One region of the Stenotrophomonas sp. S4 genome, then DNA from elsewhere that is predicted to be linked to it. Evidence: riboswitches for the same ligand, from Rfam matches in the RefSeq annotation. Region 1 holds a riboswitch; the other holds the start of a gene.
What was found. Region 1 has a riboswitch for cobalamin ahead of btuB (TonB-dependent vitamin B12 receptor). Riboswitches for the same ligand answer to the same signal wherever they lie in the genome.

Region 1 (5,065 bases):
CATTATCGCCGGCCCGGCGTGCTTGCTAGACTGCGGGCATGTTCGCCAATGCCTCGCTCACCGGCAGCAAGCCGGAACAATACGCCCAGCTGCTGGAACAGGCCCGTGGCCTGGTCTACGCCGAGTCCGACCGCATCGCCAACGCGGCCAACCTCTCCGCACTGGTCTACCACGCCCTGCCCGACCTGAACTGGGTGGGCTTCTACCTGTATGACGGCAAGGAGCTGGTGGTCGGCCCGTTCCAGGGCCTGCCGGCCTGCGTGCGCATCCCGCTGGACAAGGGCGTGTGCGGTGCCGCCGCCAGCCAGCGCGTGACCCAGCGCGTGGACGACGTCGATGCCTTCCCCGGCCATATCGCTTGCGATTCGGCCTCGCGTTCGGAACTGGTGGTGCCGCTGCTGCGCGGCGATGAACTGATCGGCGTATTCGACATCGACAGCCCGAAGGTCGGCCGCTTCGACGCCGACGACCAGGCCGGCCTGGAAGCCATCGCCCGCGTGTTCGTCGAGGCACTTGGATGAGCGCGCCGAAGCTGCGCAACATCGGCCCCAAGAGTGCAGCCTGGCTGCGCCAGGTCGGCCTGCGCAGCCGCGAGGACCTGGTTGCGATCGGCGCGGTCGGCGCCTTCGTCAAGGTCAAGCGCGCGGGCTTCAAGCCCAGCCTGAACCTGTTGTACTCGCTGGAAGGCGCGCTGCTGGACTGCCACTGGCAGGAACTGAGCGAGCCGCAGCGTGAGGCGCTGGTGCAGGATTACGAAGCACGCATCGCCGCGCACCCTCTGAAGGCGGCCGGCCCCGCTTCGGGTCCGGTGCATGAGCAGCGTTTCGATGCCGACGATGACGCGGAAGACAGCGTGGCCGAGCACACCGACGAGGATTGAGGCACCCGCGTTCCTGGGCATGCCGGCCAGCGGCCGGCACTACCGTCGGGTCAGGGCTGCTGCAGCTCCAGCAGCTCGCCCACCAGCCCGACCTCGCCGCGCTCCAGCCACACCCGCAGACGGGTGCCGTGGTCGATGCGCAATGCCCAGCACAGCGACATCGGCAGGCCACAGACCTGCGACAGCACCATGCGCAGCGGGCCGCCATGACTGACCACCAGCGTCGGCACCGGATCATCATCATCGAGCAGGCGATCCAGCGCGCGCGCGATGCGCCGCTCGAAGTGGCCCCAGCTTTCACCGTTCGGCGGCGGGAATGCATGCGGATCGGCATGGAAGGCCGCCAGTGCGTCCTCCGGCAGGTCGAACAGCGACTGCCCGTCCCAATCGCCGAAATCCAGCTCTTCCCATTCCTCGTCCGCTTCCACGTCCAGCCCACGCGGGGTAGCCAGGGCCATCGCCGTGTGCAGCGAGCGGAGCCGTGGCGAACTGATCACCCGCTCCCACGGCTGCGCGGCGTAGGCATCGACCAGTTCCTGCGGCAGGCGGGCCAGCTGCGGTGGATCGCTGCGGCCATCGAGGAACTCATCGCGACCGTTGCCGGCGTGGCGGACCAGGTCGAGGATCATGCGTGCGTCCTGTACAGGCAACGCGGGAACAGCGGAAAACGGGCGGACATCGGCAACGGCACCACGGGATCGAGGGACCATTCTAAGGGCACAGCAAAGGCAGTCGAGCAGGCTCGACGCTACGGGCCGCCTGTGATGCCGTAGACTGCGCGCACTTCCAGGTGACCTGCGGCCACGGCCGGCAGGTTGAAACGGGAAGCCGGTGACGCGTGATGCCACGCCAGGCCGGCGCTGCCCCCGCAACGGTAAGCACGTCAGTTCCAGGCAACAACGCCACTGTGCCGCAGGCATGGGAAGGCGCCTGGACGGTGGCCTCGCGCCACCCGGCGGCAAGCCCGGAGACCGGCCAGGAAGCCTCAGGTCGCGATGCGGTGGGCATGGCGCTGGATGACCGCAGCCTGCGCTGCGGCGTCGGCGCATGCCTGCCTTCGCGGCTCCTCCCCTTCGCCACGCGGGCGTGCGTGGCACCTGGAGTCCCCCATGAAGCTGCAGTCCCGAATGCTGTCCCTGGCCGTGCTGGCCGCCCTGCCCGCGCTGGCCCAGGCCGCCGATGACACCACCGCGCTCAACCAGATCCTGGTCACCGCCACCCGCACCCCGATCGCCCTGCAGGACAGCATCGCGCCGGCGCAGGTGATCGACCGCGCGCAGATCGAATCCAGCCAGGCCACCTCGCTGCAGGAGCTGCTGCGCGGCCGTGCCGGCATCAACCTGACCAATGCCGGCGGCCTCGGCAAGCAGAGCTCGCTGTTCCTGCGCGGCACCAACTCGGGCCACACCGTGGTGCTGGTCGATGGCGTGCGCATCAACAGTGCCGACCTCGGCCTGGCCATGTACCAGGACCTGCCGCTGGCGCAGATCGAACGCGTGGAAATCGTGCGTGGCCCGCAGTCCAGCCTGTACGGCGCCGACGCCATCGGTGGCGTGATCCAGATCTTCATCCGCCGCAACCAGGGCGATTTTGCTCCGCACGTCCAGCTCGGTGGCGGCAGCAACGGCCTGCGCGAAGCCAGCGGCGGCATCGGTGGTGGCACCGAACGCGGCTGGTTCGGCGCCGACATCGCCTACCAGCATTCCGATGGCATCGATGCCTGCCGTGGCTCGGCGACGCTGTTCGCCGGCTGCTTCGCCGATGAACCCGACCGCGACGGCTACCGCAACCTGTCCAAGAGCCTGCGTGGCGGCTACACCTTCAACGACCAGTGGACCGTGGAAGGCAGCGCGCTGCGCGCCGACGGCAAGAACCACTACGACGGCTATTACAACTACTCCGAGACCCGCCAGCAGGTGCTGGCCGGCAAGGTGCGCTACACCCCGTCCGAGCGCCTGGCGTTCACCGCCAACGTCGGCCGCAGCGACAACGAGTCGGACAACTTCGGCGACTTCGGCGCACGCGGCAGCGCACAGACCCACCGCGACAGCGCCTCGCTGCAGGGTGACTTCACCTTGGCCGAAGGCCAGCTGCTGAGCACCGGCGTGGACTGGAGCGAAGACAACCTGGATGGCAGCAGCGCGGGCTACCTCGTCGACAGCCGCCGCAACACCGGTGTGTTCGTGCAGTACCAGGGCCGCTTCGGCCGCCACCAGCTGCAGGCCAGCGCACGCAACGACGACAACCAGCAGTTCGGCAACCACGCCACCGGCAGTCTCGGCTGGGCGATGCAGCTGGACCACGGCCTGCGCCTCAACGCCAGCTACGGCACCGCGTTCAAGGCGCCGACCTTCAGCGACCTGTACGACCCGTGGAGCGGCGTGCCGACGTTGAAGCCGGAGAAGTCCAAGAGCGCCAACCTCGGTGTTTCGCAGCAGGGCCAGGGCTGGCATTGGGGCCTGGACGTCTATGAGACCCGCATCGATGACCTGATCACCTACGACGCGGCAACCTTCAAGATGCAGCAGGTGGAGAAGGCACGCATCCGCGGTGCCGAGCTGACCGGTGGCGTGCTGCTGGCCGGCTTCGACATCAACGCGCAGCTGAGCTACACCGACCCGCGCAACCGCACCCACGGCAGCACCCAGTTCGACAACTGGCTGCCGCGCCGTGCACAGCAGACCGCACGCCTGGACGTCGACCGCCGCTTCGGCGATTTCCGCGCCGGCCTGACCGTGCAGGGTGCGGGCAAGCGCTATGACGATGCGGCCAACGCAGTGAAGGTCGGCGGCTACGGCACGCTGGACCTGCGCGCCGAGTACGCGCTGACGCCGGAGTGGTCGCTGCTGGCACGTGCTGCCAACGTGTTCGATCGCCACTACGAGACGGTGGCGTGGTTCAACCAGCCCGGCCGCGAGTACCAGCTGAGCGTGCGTTACCAGCCGAAGTGAAGGAACGCGCCGGGCATCGCCCGGCGCCGCCGGATGCCATCGACGCATGGCGTCGATCTACTGTAGAGCCGAGCGTGGGTTCGGCTCTACACCCGAACGCCCGCGGCCAACCCCGGCAGCTCACGCAGGTCGTCAATCACTGCCACCGCCTCTGCGGTGGCCAGGTCCAGGCCACGCGGGTAGCCGTAACGCACCAGTGCGATCGGCATGCCCGCATCTTCGGCGGCGCGGTAGTCGGTCAGCGAATCACCCACCATCAGGCAGGCATCGGCCGGCAGCCCGAAGTGCGCAGCGATATGCCGCAGCGGCTCACCGCTGGGCTTGCGCTGCGGCAGCGAATCACCACCCAGCACCAGCGCGAACGCATCACCGATGCCCAGGTGCTGCAGCAGCGGCGGCACCAGCGCTTCGGGCTTGTTGGTGCAGATCGCCAGCGGCACATGGCGTGCACGCAGCTGCGTCAGCGCGTCGGCCACGCCATCGAACAAGCGCGGGCTGCGCAGCAGGCACTCACGGTAGTGCACCATGAACACCGGCATCACTTCGGCCAGGTCGACCTCGCGATCGGCGGCATGCACGGCCTGCTCGACCAGGCGGCGCACGCCATCGCCGATCCAGCCCAGCACCGTGGCTTCCGGCACGCGTGCTACACCGATGTCCTCCAGCGTGCGGTTCAGCGCTTCAGCGATATCAGCCGCGCTGTCGACCAGCGTGCCATCGAGGTCGAACACGACCAGCGGATAGGGATACGACAAGGGACGGCACCTAGGGAACGTGGGGCCGTCCATTGTACGCCGCCGCTTTTTCCGCAGATCCTCCTGCCGCTGCGCCTCAGCCGATCCTGCGTGCGCGGGTGGCGAGGAAGGTGGGCAGATAGCGGTCGATCAGGAAGCGCGGCTGCGGCTGCCAGTCTTCCATGAAGCGGTCGATGACGAAGCCGGCATCCAGCTGCCCACCGATCAGTTCGGTCAGGCTGTGGCCGAAAGTCAGCGCATCGCCGCGGGCCAGCTTTGCCTCGCGCTCGGCCGGCGCGAGGTCTTCCAGGTCCGAATAGGGAATGGCGTACTGCGGCCGGATCAGACCCTGTGCATCCAGCTGCGGATCACGCGCACCGACGAACAGCACCGGGTTGTAGAAGCTCGCCATCAGCATCCCGTCGCGGGCCAGCACACGGCGGCATTCGGTCCACACCGGGCGCACATCAGGCACATACAGGTTCGAGATCGGGTGGAAC
Region 2 (5,065 bases), 290 kb from region 1:
TGTTCCGTGCCCACAGCGGGCAGCTGAAGGTCGACATCGCGGCAGTGGCGTCCAACCACGCCGACTTCGCGCCATTGGCCGCGTCCTACCAGGTACCGTTCCACCACCTGCCGGTGACCGCCGATACGCGTGCGGTGCAGGAACAACAGATCATCGACCTGGTCGAGCGCGAGCGCATCGATCTGGTGGTACTGGCGCGTTACATGCAGATCCTGTCACCCACGCTGTGCCACGCGCTGGCCGGCCGTGCGATCAACATCCACCACAGCTTCCTGCCCAGCTTCAAGGGCGCGCAGCCGTACCACCAGGCGCACGCGCGCGGGGTCAAGATCATCGGCGCCACCGCGCATTACGTTACCGAGGATCTGGACGAAGGCCCGATCATCGAACAGGACGTGGCCCGCGTGGACCACGCGATGGCACCGCGCGAGCTGGTGCGGCTGGGCAGCGATACCGAATCGCTGGTGCTGGCACGCGCGGTTCGCCGCCATGTGGAGCACCGCATCCTGCTCAACGGGCACCGAACGGTGGTGTTCCGGTAATCGCCCATCCCGCGTCCGCCGGGCATGGCCCGGCGCTACCACGGGTGCTATCCGGTAGTGCCGGCCGCTGGCCGGCAACTGCAGAGATCCCGAGGTTGCCGGCCAGTGGCCGGCACTACCGAATCCTGATTTCATCCAATGAAAAGCCCCCGGTTCGGCCGTCCCGCGATCTGTAGGGGGCGTAGTTTGGGGGCTGGATGAATCGATTGTGTTGTCGTGGGCAGGAGCGCGCAAGCGGCATAAGCGACGTGCGCGGTAGCGCCGGGCCATGCCCGGCGGTCACGCCTCAGGCGATCGCGATCCCCGCCTTGCCCAGCGCTTCGCGCACCATCGCGTCGTTGGCTTCGGTCACCGGCCGGGTCAGGTCCCACAGGAACTTCACCCGGAAGCCGGACTTCACCGCGTCCTGCGCGCTCCACAGCACGCAGTAGTCACGGGCCAGGCCGCACACGTGCACTTCGCGGATGCGCCGCTCGTGCAGCCAGCCGGCCAGGCCGGTGGCCGGGCGCTCGCCATCGGGGCCGTGGTTCTCGCGGAAGGCGCTGTACGAATCCACCTGTTGGCGCGTGCCCTTGCGCAGGATCACGTCGGCCACCGTCCAGTCCACGCCCGGGTGCAGCGCGGCACCGGCGCTGCCCTGCACGCAGTGGTCGGGCCACAAGGTCTGTGGCTGTGCATGCAGCAGGATGGTCTCAAACGGGCGCTGGCCAGGGTGCTGGCTGGCAAACGAGGCATGGTCGGCCGGGTGCCAGTCCTGGGTCGCCACCACGGTGCGGTAGCGACGCTGTGCCAGCAGGTCGGCAATCGGTGCCACCAGCGCATCGCCCTGGTCGCAGGCCAGCGCACCGCCGGGCATGAAGTCCGGCTGCAGGTCGATCACCAGCAGGGCGACATCGGCGGGCAGGGCGGTCATGGCAGGTCCGGTACAACAGAAGGGGCGACCAGCGTGGCCGCCCCATGCCTGCACGTCAATCGCCCTGCGGCGCCTCAGCGTCCTGCCCGTAGTACAGCAGGCCGATCTTGATCCGTTCGCGCCCGTTCTCGCGGCGGTGGCGGTTGGCATCGCGCAGCGAGTACACGCAGCCGCAGTATTCCTGCTGGTAGAACTGCTCGCGCTTGCTGATCTCGATCATGCGGCTGGCACCGCCGCCCTTGCGCCAGTTGTAGTCCCAGTACTGCAGGCCTTCATAGCGCGACGCGGCGCGAATGCCGCAGTCGTTGATCTGCGCCATGTTCTTCCAGCGCGAGATGCCCAGCGACGAACTGATGGTGTCGTAACCGTGCTCGTGCGCGTACAGCGCGGTGCGTTCGAAGCGCATGTCGAAGCACATCGTGCAGCGGATGCCGCGCTCGGGCTCGTTCTCCATGCCGCGCGCACGGCTGAACCAGTTGTCGGTGTCGTAGTCGCAGTCGATGAACGGGATGTCGTGCTGTTCGGCGAAGCGGATGTTCTCCTGCTTGCGCAGCTCGTATTCCTTCACCGGATGGATGTTGGGGTTGTAGAAGAAGATCGCGTAGTCGATCCCGGAGGCGGTGATCGCCTCCATCACTTCGCCGGAACAGGGCGCGCAGCACGAATGCAGCAGCAGGCGCTTGCCGTCGGCGGGCAGGGTCAGGGTGGGGCGTTGGAGCTCGGTCATCGTCAGGTACCGCATGGACCGCCGGCAACGGCGGTGGCCCATGCATCAGCGCGTGGGTGAACGGGTCTGGCTGGATACCGTGAACAGGACGCGCGCGGCCACACCGCCTGCACGCGCAGGACGACGGCGGCCCCGGCAACCTCCCCGCGGAGATTCCAGGTCGAGTCAGGGGACGGTCGTGTCCCCCGGCCGGGGCCGGTATTCGGGCTGATGGACACGGGCCGCAGCCCACCTACTACCCGCCGCTTCCCAGGCGTGAGCCCAGTGCTGTTGGCAGGATTCGTTTCCATTCACCGCTGCGGGGCAGCTCCGGAATGGGCGCGCGAAGCGCCTTCACCGGATTCCCGTTTAAATCCCTGCCGCGATGACAACTACGGCAGGGATACCTTCGGCGTGCCCACGGTGGACGCGTTGCTGGCCAGGGTCAAGGGGCATCGGGGTCAGAGCCCGTTGCGCTGCAACGGGATCCGACCCCAGCGGAAGGAAGGGGTCGGATCCCGCTGCCACGCAGCGGGCTCTGACCCCGGTCGGGATGCACCTTCAATGCCCCGCCGCCGCCCGCGCGCGGATCTCATCCAGCCGCTGGTCGTGCAGCAACCGGCCGTTCTCCCACACGGTCACCATCGCGTCCTCGAAGCCGGTTGGCAGCGTGTCGTCACCGCTGGAAGGCAATGCCACCGTGTGCAGGCTGCCGTCATCCAGGCGCCGCAGCAGGCGCATGCGGCCGCGCTTGCTGGTCTTGCCGGCGTCGGTGATCGGGTCCTTGTAGACATCGATCCACTCGCCGTCCACCCGTGCGGCCGAACACTTCAGCGCGAACTTCTGGGTATCGCGGTCCAGCCGCTGCAGCAGCGCACCGCCCATGCCGAAGGCCACGTTGTCGGCGGCGTAGCCGTCGTCGGTGATGCGCTGCAGGATCGCTCGGATCGTGTCCGGGTTGATGCCATCGCCCTGGATCACCCGCACGTGGTTGAGCACGCGGTAGCCCTTGCTGTTGAGGGTGTGGCCGAAGGCTTCATCCAGCCGGCGCAGGCTTTCGGCCACCACCTCCACCGGGTCACCCGAATCGGGGCGGATGACCAGGGTCGCGCCCGAGGCAATCACTTCATCGCGCAGGGTGGTGCCCCAGTGCTCGCTGATCGCGCGGTAGATGTCGTAGCTGTCCGACACCACCGCTACGATCGCACCGGGCTTGCCGAACTGGCGCAGCATGTTGCGGTAGGCGTCCACCTCGCGCTCGCGGCCCCAGCTGGTGATGGTGCTGTGCTCGGCGGCGGGAATCGAATGGCCGGCCATCGGCGCGTGATAGTGCGCGCGCGCCAGGCACAGGGCCGAGACGGTATCGGTGCCGAGGAAGTTGACCAGGTGCGCGGCACCGCCCAGCGCGGCCGATTCCAGGCTCGAGACGCCGCGCGCGCCGAAGTCGTGCAGTTTGAACGGCAGCTGCCCCTGCGGGTTGTCGCTGGTCTGCTGCAGGAACGCGGCAATGGTCTGCCGTGCATGCCAGCTGATGGTGGCCACGGTGACCGGGTACCACACGCGCAGCAGCAGCGTTTCCAGGTACGAGGGCACCCAGAACGCGGCCGGATCGGTCGATTCAATGGTCATCAGTGCCTGGTGGGTGGGCACCACGCTGCCCTCCGGCACGGCGCGGATGCGCACCGGCAGGTGGCCGTCAAGCCGGTCGACGATATCGCGCCAGCCGGCCTCGTTGAACGGTTCGCCATGGGCGGCGAATACCGCAGCAGCGTCGTCGATGTCGGCGTGGGTGACCGGCCGTGCCAGGGCGTCCTTGAGGATCGCCTGCAGGCCGAAGAACACCGTGCGATCGTGCAGGCCGCCACGTGATTCCACGTAGAAGAACGTGGCATCGGTACCCGGCGGGTACTGCAGCCAATGGCTGGCCTTGTAGCTGTCGGTGTTGAGGAGAAGATTATCGAGGTAGTGCATGACGGAAGCTCCTTCGCGTCGAGTGACACCGGCGGTCTATCCGCCAGTGGGAAGCCGGGCCGGTCAGCCGCGGCCGAGGAAATACTCCAGGATGTGCAGGTGGTCTTCGAACAGCTGCGGGCCCATGTCCAGTGCTTCACTCACCGGTATCCAGCGCGCCTTGTCGGCATCGTCGCCGCCGCGCACCGGCGGCAGGTCACCGGCCGGAAACTCGAAGTGGAAGCCGTGGGTGATGGTGCGACCACGCTGGCTGCGGTCGGGGTGGTCGAACACCTGCTGGCCCTTCAACGACCCCTTCAACACCGGTAGCGGAATCTTCAGCCGGGTTTCCTCGCGCAGTTCGCGCAGGCAGCTGTCGAGCAGGCTCTGCTCCTGGCCGACGAAGCCGCCGGGCAGCGCCCACAGCCCCTTGCCGGGTTCCGAACGGCGCCGCACCAGCAGCACGTGGCCCGAATGCACGACCACCGCATCGGTGGTGACGAAGGTGGGCGCGTACGGCGCATCCTTCCAGGCGGCCTTGTACTGTTCGATGAAGCGGTACTCGGCCACCAGCTGGCCATAGGCAGGCGCGCTTTTGCGGAACGCTTCGAGCATGTCGTACACCGGCGCCGGCACATTGCCACGCAGCATCAGCAGCGCACCGTGGAAGTCGACGTCGCCGGCCTCGAACAGGTAGCGCCGCAGCTCGGTGGCCGACAGGGTGGCGGTGTGCTGCACGTCCACCAGCGGCCATTGTGGGAATTCCCGCAGATAGTAGCTGGAGGCATCCTTGTCCATGCCGATCAGGCCCACCTTGGCATCGGCAGCGGCGCCATCGTTGCGCAGGGCTTCGGCCACCTGGCGTTGTACGTTGGCAATCCACTGCGCTTCGTTGTACAGGTGGTCGCGCAGGGGCCGGATCAGCAGGCGGTCGGTGTGGCCATCGAGGGCAGC

Region 2: it holds a riboswitch for cobalamin, as region 1 does, so the genes downstream of both, ACUZUJ_RS01140 (epoxyqueuosine reductase QueH) here and btuB (TonB-dependent vitamin B12 receptor) in region 1, are expected to answer to the same signal.

Annotation. Positions count from the first base shown of each region.
Region 1 covers NZ_CM196188.1:559,930-564,994, reverse strand. The annotation lists gene msrC (free L-methionine (R)-S-oxide reductase MsrC) at 39-521, shown strand; gene ACUZUJ_RS02550 (TfoX/Sxy family protein) at 518-880, shown strand; gene ACUZUJ_RS02545 (histidine phosphatase family protein) at 931-1,509, opposite strand; cobalamin riboswitch at 1,652-1,874, shown strand; gene btuB (TonB-dependent vitamin B12 receptor) at 1,990-3,831, shown strand; gene gph (phosphoglycolate phosphatase) at 3,918-4,586, opposite strand; gene ACUZUJ_RS02530 (class I SAM-dependent methyltransferase) at 4,663-5,065, opposite strand, start outside.
Region 2 covers NZ_CM196188.1:269,309-274,373, forward strand. The annotation lists gene purU (formyltetrahydrofolate deformylase) at 1-542, shown strand, start outside; gene pncA (bifunctional nicotinamidase/pyrazinamidase) at 829-1,455, opposite strand; gene ACUZUJ_RS01140 (epoxyqueuosine reductase QueH) at 1,511-2,197, opposite strand; cobalamin riboswitch at 2,359-2,573, opposite strand; gene ACUZUJ_RS01145 (nicotinate phosphoribosyltransferase) at 2,723-4,132, opposite strand; gene ACUZUJ_RS01150 (bifunctional nicotinamide-nucleotide adenylyltransferase/Nudix hydroxylase) at 4,196-5,065, opposite strand, start outside.